DNA from 2 places in the Streptoverticillium reticulum genome. Region 2 is predicted to be linked to the other one. Evidence: riboswitches for the same ligand, from Rfam matches in the RefSeq annotation. Region 2 holds a riboswitch; the other holds the start of a gene.
The links. A riboswitch is a leader RNA that binds a small molecule or an ion and turns the genes downstream of it on or off. The one in region 2 is predicted to bind cobalamin.
Positions count from the first base shown of each region.

Region 1: it holds a riboswitch for cobalamin, as region 2 does, so the genes downstream of both, ACMATS_RS06950 (HoxN/HupN/NixA family nickel/cobalt transporter) here and ACMATS_RS14085 (aldehyde dehydrogenase family protein) in region 2, are expected to answer to the same signal.

Region 1 covers NZ_CP179755.1:1,483,267-1,489,001, forward strand. The annotation lists gene ACMATS_RS06945 (NAD-dependent epimerase/dehydratase family protein) at 1-84, opposite strand, end outside; gene ACMATS_RS06950 (HoxN/HupN/NixA family nickel/cobalt transporter) at 138-1,259, opposite strand; cobalamin riboswitch at 1,314-1,462, opposite strand; gene ACMATS_RS06955 (APC family permease) at 1,855-3,408, shown strand; gene ACMATS_RS06960 (YIP1 family protein) at 3,499-4,086, shown strand; gene ACMATS_RS06965 (MAB_1171c family putative transporter) at 4,615-5,735, opposite strand, start outside.
Region 2 covers NZ_CP179755.1:3,153,130-3,158,864, reverse strand. The annotation lists gene ACMATS_RS14090 (DEAD/DEAH box helicase family protein) at 1-3,382, opposite strand, end outside; cobalamin riboswitch at 3,587-3,715, shown strand; partial or broken gene ACMATS_RS14085 (aldehyde dehydrogenase family protein) at 3,918-4,373, shown strand; gene ACMATS_RS14080 (IS1182 family transposase) at 4,661-5,735, shown strand, end outside.

The sequences.
Region 1 (5,735 bases), 1.7 Mb from region 2:
GACGGGCTCGTGCCCACGGGCGGTGAGGGCACTGACGATGTGCGAGCCGATGAAGCCCGCGCCTCCGGTGACGAGTACACGCATGACGTCGACGCTAGAGGCGGTTCACCGGCCGCGCACCGCCCCGGGGCGTTCCGTCACAGGTCCGTAAGGCCCGTGCTCCGCGCCTCCCAGCGCTGTTCGACCTTGCCGAAACGCCAGTACGCGAGCGCGATCGCCCACACGACCACGAACAGGCCCACGATGACGAACCCGACGTTGTCGAGGTCGAGTCCCGAGATCCAGCCCGTGACCGCGTCGTTCAGGTCGAGCTTCTCGTGCAGGACGCCGACGAGTTCGATGGTGCCGATGAGGAAGGCGACCGCGATCGACAGTCCGGTGATGGTGAGGTTGTAGTAGACCTTGCGAACGGGGTTGGAGAACGCCCACTGGTAGGCGAAGTTCATGAACGTGCCGTCGAGCGTGTCGAACAGGCTCATGCCGGCTGCGAACAGCAGCGGCAGGCACAGGATCGCGTACCAGGGCAGGCCGGCGGCCGCGCCGCTGCCCGCCATCACCATCAGGGTGACCTCGGTGGCGGTGTCGAAGCCGAGGCCGAAGAGGAAGCCCAGCGGGTACATCTGGCCGGGGCGGGTGATGGAGCGCGTGAAGCGGCCGAGGATGCGGTTCATGAAGCCGCGCGAGTCCAGCTGCTGCTCCAGCTCGGCCTCGTCGTAGCGGCCCTCGCGCATGGCGCGGAAGATGCGCAGGATGCCCGCGAGGGCGACGAGGTTGAGGGCGGCGATGAGGTAGAGGAAGCCGCCGGAGACGGTGGTGCCGACGACGCCGAGCGTCTGGTGGGTGGCGGAGTTCTCGTTCATCAGCGTCCCGGCCAGGTGCGTGCCGCCGCTGACCAGGGCGGCCAGCGCGACGACCACGCTGGAGTGCCCGAGCGCGAACCAGAACCCGACCGAGACCGGACGCTTGCCGTCCGCCATCAGCTTGCGGGTGGTGTTGTCGATGGCGGCTATGTGGTCGGCGTCGAAGGCGTGCCGCATGCCGAGGGTGTAGGCGGTGATGCCGAGCCCGACGCCGTAGACCTTGGAGTCCACCGTGTAGTGCCGGGGGACGACGAGCAGGAAGAGCACGCCGAAGGCGGCGACGTGCAGGGCGGCTATGACGGCCAGCAGACCGGCGGTGCGCACGGTGTCCTGGCGGCGCCATTGGAAGGACGGCTGCGTACTAGTGGGGACTTCTGTGGTTCCGGTGGGCAGAGTCATCTGCGGGTCACGCTCCAGCACCTCGTGGATCAGTTCGTGAGATGCCGTGGCCGGTCTCCTGGCTTACGGGTACGCGCGCGCCCGCCCCTGCCTTCCCGGCCGCCGGATGCGGCCAGTGGCACCGCGCGCCCTGCGGGGCGTGCGGAAGGAGGCGGAAGCTCCCCGATCACAGTGGCGAGGGCCGCTCCGGAATGGGGCCACTAGGGCCTGTCCGATGGGTCAGTGCGGGCCCCGCGGCGTCTGGCGCTGGGGGCACCTCCCAGCGGTAGCTGGGGGAGCATCGCAAGGCGGAGCATCACCCGCGTACTGGGCGTACTCGGGTGATGCGACAACGCAGCGAGGTGCCGTGCCAGGCGCCGCGGGGCCCGTGCTGACCCATCGGACGGGCCCTAGGGCCCGCCACCGGTCTTCCCGAACACCACGGCCGGGCCACCTTAGCGCCCTGACCTCAGGCGGTGGCAAAGATGTGGCAATTGCCATGCCCATGCAGCGGAACGGGTACCGACACTTCTGTGCGGATGTCCGCATGTGATGGACGGTCATGCAGGCCGGTGCTACGAGTGCAGCAGTGCGCGACGAGAGAGGGCTGATCGCCATGGCAGCAGAAAACCCAGCAGCAGACCCAGCAGCAGACAGAGATCGCAGTCCCGACCACAGGCCCACCGGGCAGGACGTCGGCTTCGAGCGCCGCATCGGGCTGTTCCAGGCGACGGCCATCAACATGAGCCAGATGTGCGGGATAGGCCCCTTCGTCACCATTCCGCTCATGGTCACGGCCTTCGGCGGGCCGCAGGCCGTCATCGGCTTCGTCGCGGGCGCCGTGCTGGCCCTCGCGGACGGGCTGATCTGGGCCGAGCTGGGGGCCTCGCTGCCGGGCGCGGGCGGCAGTTACGTGTATCTGCGGCAGGCCTACCAGTACCGCACCGGCAAGCTGATGCCGTTCCTGTTCGTCTGGACGGCGATGCTCTTCATCCCGCTCGCGATGGCCACGGGCGTCATCGGCTTCGTGCAGTACCTCGCCTACCTGTGGCCCGGGATGACGCAGACCCAAGGGGACGTCACCGGGCTGGTGTTCATCGCGGTGGTCGTCGCGCTGCTGTGGCGGCGGGTGGAGAACATCGCGCGGATCACCGCCGTGCTGTGGGGCGTGATGCTCGCCTCCATCATCCTCGTCATCATCGCGGCCTTCACCCACTTCAGCGCCCATCTCGCCTTCACCTATCCCGCCCACGCCTTCGAGGTGACGTCCAATCAGTTCTGGCTGGGCTTCGCCGCGGGTCTGACGATCGGCATCTACGACTACGGCGGCTACAACACGGCCGCGTACATGGGCGCCGAGATCAAGAATCCCGGACGCACCCTGCCGCGCGCCATCGTCTGGTCCATCTTCGGCATCATGACGGTCTATCTGCTGCTGCAGATCGGCACCCTCGGGGTCGTCGACTGGAAGGAGATGCTGGACCCGAACTCCACGGCCGGCTCCTCGGTGGCCTCGGCGGTGCTGGAACGGACGTGGGGCAAGCACGCCGCGGACGTCGTCACCGTGCTGATCCTCGTCACGGCCTTCGCCTCGGTCTTCACCGGGCTGCTCGGCGGCTCCCGGGTGCCCTACGACGCCGCGCGGGAGAAGGTCTTCTTCCGCCCCTTCGGCGTCCTGCACCCGCGGCACCGCTTCCCGGTGCTGCCGCTGGTGACGATGGGGGTCATCGGCGCGATCGGCTTCCTGATCGGGCGTCACACCGACCTCAACACGCTGATCCAGCTGCTGACCACCGTCATGGTGATCGTGCAGGCGCTGTCCCAGGTCCTGGCAGCCACCGTGCTGCGCCGCCGCCAGCCGGGCCTGCGGCGGCCGTACCGGATGTGGCTCTACCCGCTGCCCAGCGTGGTCGCGGCGGTGGGCTGGATCGTCATCTACGGCTACGCGGACCGCAGTTCCCCGGGGCGGCACCCCATCGAGTGGTCGCTGGTGTGGGTCGCGGCGGGCTGTGTGGCCTTCGTGCTGTGGGCGGCGTACGAGAAGGTGTGGCCGTTCGGACCGCGGGAGATCAGCGAGGAGTACCTGGACCCCGCCCCCGCGGACACGGCTCCGGGAGCGGGCGGCGACCCCGAGGACGACCCCGGCAGCACGGAGCCCGCACCCGCCTGACGGCGGGCCGGCCCCCGTGGCCGCCCGCCTTGATCACCTTTGTCCGGCCCGACACCGGCTTCGTGGCCGAACGGTGATAAAACGGCACCCATGCCCGTGACCTCCGCTCCCTCCGCCAAACCCCCTGCCACGCCGCGCCGGCTGCTGTGGCACCACCTGATATTCGGGCTCTGGTATCGGCCCGTCGACGTGCTCGACGAAGCCCGGGACCGGAGCGTCTGGGGGGCGGCCATGTTCCTCAGCCTGCTGTGCGGAGCGCTGGGGACGCTGGGCAAGGACTCCTTCTGGGTCCAGTGGGGCGTGAGCCCCGTCCTCGCCCTGGAGGCCATGGCCATCGCCGCCGGGGTGACGCTGGTGGCCACCCTGTTCCTCGGCGCCGTCACCCACGCCATAGCCCGACGGCTGGGCGGCAACGGCCGGTTCGCGCCGACCACCGGCCTGTTCGCCGTCGTCTTCTGGGCGACGGACCTGCCGCGGCTGTTCCTCAACACCTGGCTGCCGGCGGACTCCGTGCCGGTGCAGGCGGCCGCTTCCGTCACCGCGGCCTTCGGCTGCGTGATCGCCACCCTGCTGATCCGCGGTCAGCACCACCTGCCGACGCACAAGGCCGTGGCCTCGGTGGCGATCCAGATGGTGGCGGCGGTGGCCCTGCTCAAGTTCCCCCCGGGAAGCGGCTGACGGGCCGGCCGGCGGACGACCGGTGCGCGAAGGCCCGCCCGGTGCGACGGGGGATGCACACCGGGCGGGCTCGAGAACAGTTCTACCTCATCAAGGATGGGCTATGCACCAAAAACCTGTTCGCTTTGTCGGTTACCGGCGGGCGGGGAGCGAAATCAGGCCACGTGCCCGGACGGTCGGACGACGCCTCGACTGCCCCCTCTGAACGTCGAGTTCCGGATCCTCGAAGCGCTCCGGCAGGGCCGCCGACGCCGTCTCACCGGCCGGAACGGTCACTCCACCGATCTCGACACCCTCCATCGGGAAGCGGTGGATGACCGGCGCCACGGGCCCTTCCCGGCGGCCGAACGCCTCAACCGGCGCTCCGAGACCGTCCGGATTCGATCGCAGCTCCCGGAGCGGTTCCGGGGCCGTCCGCCCCTGGGTGGCCGGCCGCGCAGTTCCCCGCGCCCCTTCTCAGGGGCGCGGGGTCTGCGGCGCAGGCGGCCTTGACCCCCGTCCAGGGCCGCCTCGTCCAGGGCAGCGCCGTCAGGGACGGCGCGCCGCGCTGATCTCCCGCAGTTCGGCGAGCACGGAGTCCACCAGCGGGTCGTGGTAGACGTCCGCGACGCGGGCCAGGTGCTCGTGCTCCTCGGCCGGGTCGGCGCTGACGGTCACCACCACGCTCTCCGCGTGGGGCGCCGCGACGTGCCCGGTGACCTGGTTGGCCAGGCCGCGGCGGAGCGCCGCCGCCTCCACCACCGCGGCGAGCCGGTGCTCGTCCAGCCCGGCGGCCTGCGCCTGACGCCGGGCCACGTCGAGCGTCACGGGCTCGACATGGCGCCGGATGCCGCGCTGGATGTCCCGGATCTCCGCCATGCGCCGGTTGGCGCGCCACTCCAGATCGGCGAACGGCCAGCGGCCCGACCAGCGGGACTCCTCGATGGTGACCTCGGGGGCATGGGCGGTGACCTCCTCCCACAGCGGCTGCAGTCGGCGCAGCCGGCGCCAGGCGGCCGCCCGCGGGCCGACGGCCGGCAGCGAGAAGCCCAGCAGGACCAGCAGCGCGGCGACCGAAGCGCTCATCGGGGCAACGCCGTTGGAGAGCCAGTACGCCTCGTGCCCGGCCCAGCTGAGCACGAAGCCGGTGAGCTTGCACAGGCAGTACAGCAGGCCCAGCCAGCAGCCGACGGCCAGCGTCCGCAGCCCCTTGGAGAGCCAGGAGCGGCCGATGCGGCGGGCGTAGCGCGGGCAGAGCCAGCCGAGCCCGGCGAGGCTCGTCCCGAAGATGGCCAGGTACAGCACCAGGAAGGCGACCACGCCGGGGGCGTTCGCGTAGGCGGTGCTGAAGTCGCGCGGGTGCTCCACGTCGTCGGGGCGTCCGACCACAAAGCACACAATGGCAGCTGCCCAGGTCACCGCGACGACGCCCACGGCGAACCGGGACCGGGCGGCGGCGCGGGCGTGGAATCCGTCGTCGCCGCGGCTGGTCCAGCGCAGCAGCAGCACGGTGGCACCGGAGGCGAACAGCACGACGGCCGAGTAGAGGAACACCATGGCCAGGTTGGCCACGCCGGTCAGCCGGTCGAAGGCGCGGTAGACGCTGGGCGCCGAGAACAGGAAGACGATGGGCACGCCCGCGGTCATCAGCGCGGTCAGCCCCAGGTCGA
Region 2 (5,735 bases):
GCTCGTACCGCAGCAGTGCTAGCAGGTCGGCCGCGGTGCGGGCGGCGGACCGGTTCGCCGTCACGGCCTCGCCCACCTGCTCGTAGCAGCGCCACAGCTTCTCCGCCGTCCAGGCGCGCGGCGGGCGTGCCACGGCCCGCGCCAGGTCCTTCAGGCGCCGCAGAGCCTCGCGGGGTGGTACGGGTGAGTCGGCCGAGAAGGCGAGGGAGAGCGCCGCCATCTCGTCCCGGTGCTCCTTGACGTACGCCTGCCAGTCGTGGATGGTCTCGCGTGCCGTCGACTCGACCTCCGGGACGGCGCCGGCCGATACCAGAGCGTCGCGGCTCGTCTCGTCGTACAGGATGTCCTTCGCGCGGCGCATCTCCAGCAGGCGGTTGCGGAGTTCGGGGTTCGAGGCCAACGGGCGTAGCGCCCGCTCGGTCACGTCCCGTACGGCCTGGTCGGGGTCGAGGCCGAGGCGTTCGGCGGCCTCGCGGGTCTTGGCCTGCTCGTCGATCGAAACGGCGTCGACCATCTTGTGCACGATGTGCTTCAGCGGTACGCCGCCGGTGAGCGTCTCGATCTCGGTGTGCTCCTCGTCGGTCATCTGGAGGTCGAGCTTGGCCAGACGCGAGGCCAGAGTCGAGACGTGGTTGTCCTCCGCGACACCCCGGGCGGTGAGGCGGAGGAGCTTCTCAAGGTTGAGGTCCTTCTCCGTGTGCTGCTCCAGTGGACCGGCGTCCACCTTCGGCTTCCGGGTCACGCCCACCGCGTCGACGATCACGAAGTGCGTCTTGGGACCGACGCCTGGGGTGACGCGCTCGAACTCGGTCAGCGAGAGGGTGCGGGCGCCACGGCCCTTCATCTGCTCGAAGTAGGCCCAGCTCTTGACGTCCCGAAGGAAGAGCAGGCATTCGAGGGGCTTGACGTCGGTGCCCGTGGCGATCATGTCCACGGTGACGGCGATGCGCAGCTGCGGCAGGTTGCGGAAGTCGGAGAGCCGTTCCGCAGGCTTCTTCGCCGCGTGCGTGATCTTCGCGCAGAAGTCGTTGCCCTTGCCGAAGACATCGCGAATGACCTCGACGATCTCCTCGGCGTGGTTGTCGTTCTTGGCGAAGACGAGCGTCTTAGGGACGTATATTTCGTCCCACAGCAGCTCGCCGGTCTCCTTGTCGCGCTTGGCGCGCTCGGGGAAGATCTCGGTGAACAGACGCTCGCGGAAGGTGCGGACGACAGTCCGTAGCTGGTCCTTGCTGATCACGCCGACGCCGACTTCCGTCGCTCCGTAGGAGACGTCCTCGTCGAAGTCCTCGTAGCGCTGACGGCGGGTGCGGCGGTCGCGGACCGGGATGGTGCCGCGCGCGATGACGCCGCCCTCACCGGTTATCCGGGTCAGAATCTCGTACACCTGGAAGTCGACGTTGACGCCGTCGGCGACCGCCTCCGGGTACGTGTACTCGCTGACTAGGTTCCCGTTGAAGTAGCCGAAGGTCTGCGCGACGGGTGTCGCGGTGAGGCCGACGACGGGCGCGTCGAAGTACTCCAGCACGGAACGCCACTTGCCGTAGATGGAGCGGTGGCACTCGTCCACGACGATCAGGTCGAACGACTCGGGCGGGATGCCGGGGTTGTAGCCGACGCGGATGTCGCCCGCCACGTCGTACGCGTACTCCTCCTCGCCGTCCTCGCCCTGCGTGGCGGGGACGGTCGCGCCCGTCAGCTCCATATAGAGGCGCTGCACCGTGGAGACGACGACCTTCGCGGAGGGGTTCATGCCCTCGGCGCCCAGGCGCTGCACGTTGAACAGGTCGGCGAAGGTGCGGTTCGTGTCGGGCGTCGTGAAGTTCTCGAACTCGTTCTGCGCCTGGGCGCCCAGATTGTTCCGGTCCACCAGGAACAGGACCCGCTCGGCCTGCGCGTACTTGAGCATCCGGTACGAGAACGTGACAGCCGTGTACGTCTTGCCGGCGCCCGTCGCCATCTGTACGAGGGAGCGGGACTGACCCGTGCCCTGCTGGCCCTTGCCCAGCGCCACAGACTGCTCCACGCCGCGCACCGCCTTGATCTGGGCGGGGCGCAGGGGGCGCTCGTCTAGGTCGGGCATGCGCAGGCGCAGTCGGGCGCGGTAGGAGGGTGCCTGAGGGTCCTGTTCGGCCTGGCGGATCCAGCGGGACAGGGTGCGGGGCTGGTGGAAGGAGAAGATCCGCCTGCTGCGCGAGTCGGGGTCAAGGGTGTTGCGGAACCGGGTCTCGCCACCGTCCGACACGTAGCGGAACGGCAGCGGGGTGCGCCAGGCGATCAGACGTTGCTGCGCCTCGGTGGGGTGGTCGGCGTACCGGTCGGCCTGAGCCTCGGCGGCCGTCAGGTCGGCGCCCTCCCGCTTGGCCTCGATCACCCCAACCAGCTTCCGCTCCACGTACAGGGCGTAGTCGGCGCGGCCTGTGGCGGTGGTCGTCTCGCGGACGGCGACACCGCTGCCGCGCCGGTCCCCCTGGACGTACAGGTTGAGGTTGCCGCCCGCGTCCTGGACGCTCCAGCCCGCGTCGATGAGCATCTCGTCGAGACGGGTACGCACCTGCGCCTCGGTGAGGGGCTCGCGGGCCGCTTGCTCGGCGTTCTCCAGGAGACGGGCACGCTCGGCCACCGCCTCGGAGGCGGCGCTGGGGTTGGTGACCTGCTCGCGCAACAGCCGGGCGTCGGCCGCGGACTGAGCCTGCTGGAGCGCCGCGAGCTGATCGTGCATGGCGGCAACCTGGCGGGCGAGCTCCTCGCGCACCGTCGCTGCGTCGGCGAGTTCCCGCTCCGCCGTGAGGCGGGCGGCCTGTTCTGCCTGTGCCTGGGACGCCTGACCCTCGTAAGTGAGACGAGCCTCCTCCAGCGCGCGCCGGGTCTCCTCCACCTGTGCGCGCAGGGCAGTGTTCTGCGCGGCCGGTGTGCGTGCCGGATCCGGTGGAACGAACGTGTGCTGTTCGCGGGACCCGGTGATCAGTCGGTGGTACCAGACGCCGAGCCGGTGACAGGTCCGCAGGGCTCGGAAGGCATCGTCCGGGGCGTCATAGTCGTCGTGGTTGGCCTTGTTGCCGAGAACGCGGACCTCGTGGAACGCGGGTCCCACGTTGCCGTGCAGATAGCCTTCCCTATCGAGGGCTGCCAGGCGCTCGACCTGCTTGCTCCCGGCGAACTGGACACGACCCCGGCGCACCAGATCGGAAGCGAGTGCCTCACCGAACTGCCGGGACTTGATCAACGAGGTGTTCGGGTCGGTGAAGACATTGGCCTCGGCGCCCGAGCCATAAGCGACGAGCAGCGGCAGATGGTCGTACAGGAAACCGAAGTTACGTGAGGTGCGGGCAAGTTCGGCGAGTCTCGGGTCCGGCGTCTGTGCCGCGCCACCTGCGCTCATCAGAGGGGTACCGCTCTTCCTGGGGTGCTGTACGACGTGGAGTGCTCAGGTTGTCCGGGTGCGGAGAAGGGATCATCGAGCTTAGTGCCGGGGGTGCGTCGGCGCCAGGAGTTTCATGTTGCTGGAGACCGCAGCAGAGGCCGCACCCGAGATGCAGGCGGAGGGTGACTCGGCTCCGTGAAGCCGCGTACGACCCGCAGTGCAGGGAAGTCGGTGTGAATCCGGCACGGTCCCCTCACGGCGACTGGGGAGCGCGCCGTCGAGCAGGACGCCACTGACGAGCTGGACGCCGGGAACGTGGACGGCGCGCGCTGATCCGGGAGTCAGGATACCGGCCGCGGGATGTTCCGTGTTGTCCACGAGGGTGGGGCTGACGCGCATGGCACCGGTGTGTACCCACGACCGTGGCGAACCCACCCTCTGACAGGATTTTGACCATACGCGATCTCGCGCCCCCGGCATGCGTACGCCACCCGCGTACGTATGCCGGGGGCGGCGCACCATCCCCGGATCCCTCCTGAGAGAGCAAGCAGCCATGGTCCGCGAGCATGAACGGGCCTCCGTGCGCGAGTTGACTCACTTCTTCGGCGGCAAGCACACCCCGGGAACCTCAGGGGCGCACGGCGAGGTGTACGGTCCCAACACCGGCGAGGTCCAGGCCCTGGTGTCCCGCGAGTTGTACCGAGATGGAGCGGTCATCGCCAACGCCGCCAACGCGCAACTCGATTGGGGCTAGTGAACCCCGCAGCACCGTGCCCGGGTCCTGATGCGGTCCCTTCAGTTCGCCGAGCGGGAGAAGGACGGGCTGGCCCGCTTGTTGTCCGCCGAGCAGGGCAAGGTGATCGCCGACGCGCACGGCGATGTCCAGTGAGGACTGGAGGTAGTGGAGTTCGCGGCGGGTATCCTTCACCTCCGCAAGGGATAGTTCACTGACAACGCCGACACCAGCATCGCCGCCCACTCGCTGCGCGCCCCGGCCGGACTCTCGGCCTGCAGGCGTTCTGGGCTTTTCCGGTTTTTGGCAACACATCTGACGGAACATGTGCAAATTCTTGGCCGTGAATGCACCGTGCTGGACAGGTGCTGGATGCGCCCGCGTTTCTGCAGATAAAAGGCTTATTGTCGAGTTCCGCTTCAACGTCTGACGGCCGCAGCGCCTTCGGGGCCGGACCTTCGGGACGCTGTTGGTCTATTCGGTCTCTCGCGTGACGTCGGTCCTCATAACCCGGTTGTGGTCGTGGGGACCGACGTTTTTGCGCACGGGGGGGGTGGGTGTCGATGTCGATGCAGCCGAAGGGTCCGGGGGAGATTCCGGCAGAGACGGTGCGGGTGGCTCGCGCCGCGTTCCCGAAGGGGAGCCTGGCAATCCGGGTGCGGGACGAGCTCGGGGTGCTGTTCCGTGACGAGGACTTCGCGGATCTGTTTGCTGTGCGTGGCCGGCCTGCCTGGTCTCCCGCCAGGCTGGCTCTGGTGTCGGTGCTGCAGTTCGTTGAGGGGCTGACCGACCGCCAGGCCGCGGAGGCGGTTCGGGCGCGGATCGACTACAAGTACGCGCTCGGGCTTCAACTCGACGATCCAGGCTTCGATTTCTCGGTGCTGTCGGAGTTCCGGGACCGGCTGGCCGCCTCGGACGGCGGGCGTCGGGTGCTGGATGGTGTGCTGGCCGCGGCCCGGGAGAAGGGGCTGCTCAAGAGCGCGGGCCGGGCCCGGACGGACTCCTCGCACGTGCTGTCGTCGGCACGTGACCTGCGTCGGCTGGAACTGGTGGCGGAGACGTTGCGGGCGGCGCTGAACGCTCTTGCGCAGACCGCTGGCGACTGGCTGGTGCAGGTCGCGGGGCCGGACTGGTTCCGCCACTACGCCACGCGGGCCGAGGACTCCCGGTTTCCCAAAGCCAGCGCGAAGCGAGACGAAGTGGGAGCCCGAATCGGCCGGGACGGCATGCACCTGCTCCAGGCGGTCCGCGCCGCCGATGCCCCGGCGGGACTGCACGAGCTTCAGGAAGTAGAGGCCCTGCGCCGAGTGTGGGTGCAGGAGTTCTCGGTGGTGGAGGGGGAGGTGAGGTGCAGGGACCCAAAAGACCGGCCGCCGGGCGCGATGCGCCTGGTCACCCCCTATGACCTGGACGCTCGGGTCGGTGTCAAGCGGGACACCAAGTGGGACGGGTACAAAGTCCATCTCACCGAGACCTGTGGTGAGGACGTGCCGAACCTGGTCACCAACGTGGCGACCACCGTGGCCACGGTCGCGGACAGCATGATGAACGACGAGATCCACACGTCCCTCGCGGCCAGAAATTGCCTGCCCAGCGAGCACTGGGTGGACGCCGGCTATCCCACCGCCGCCCGCGTCC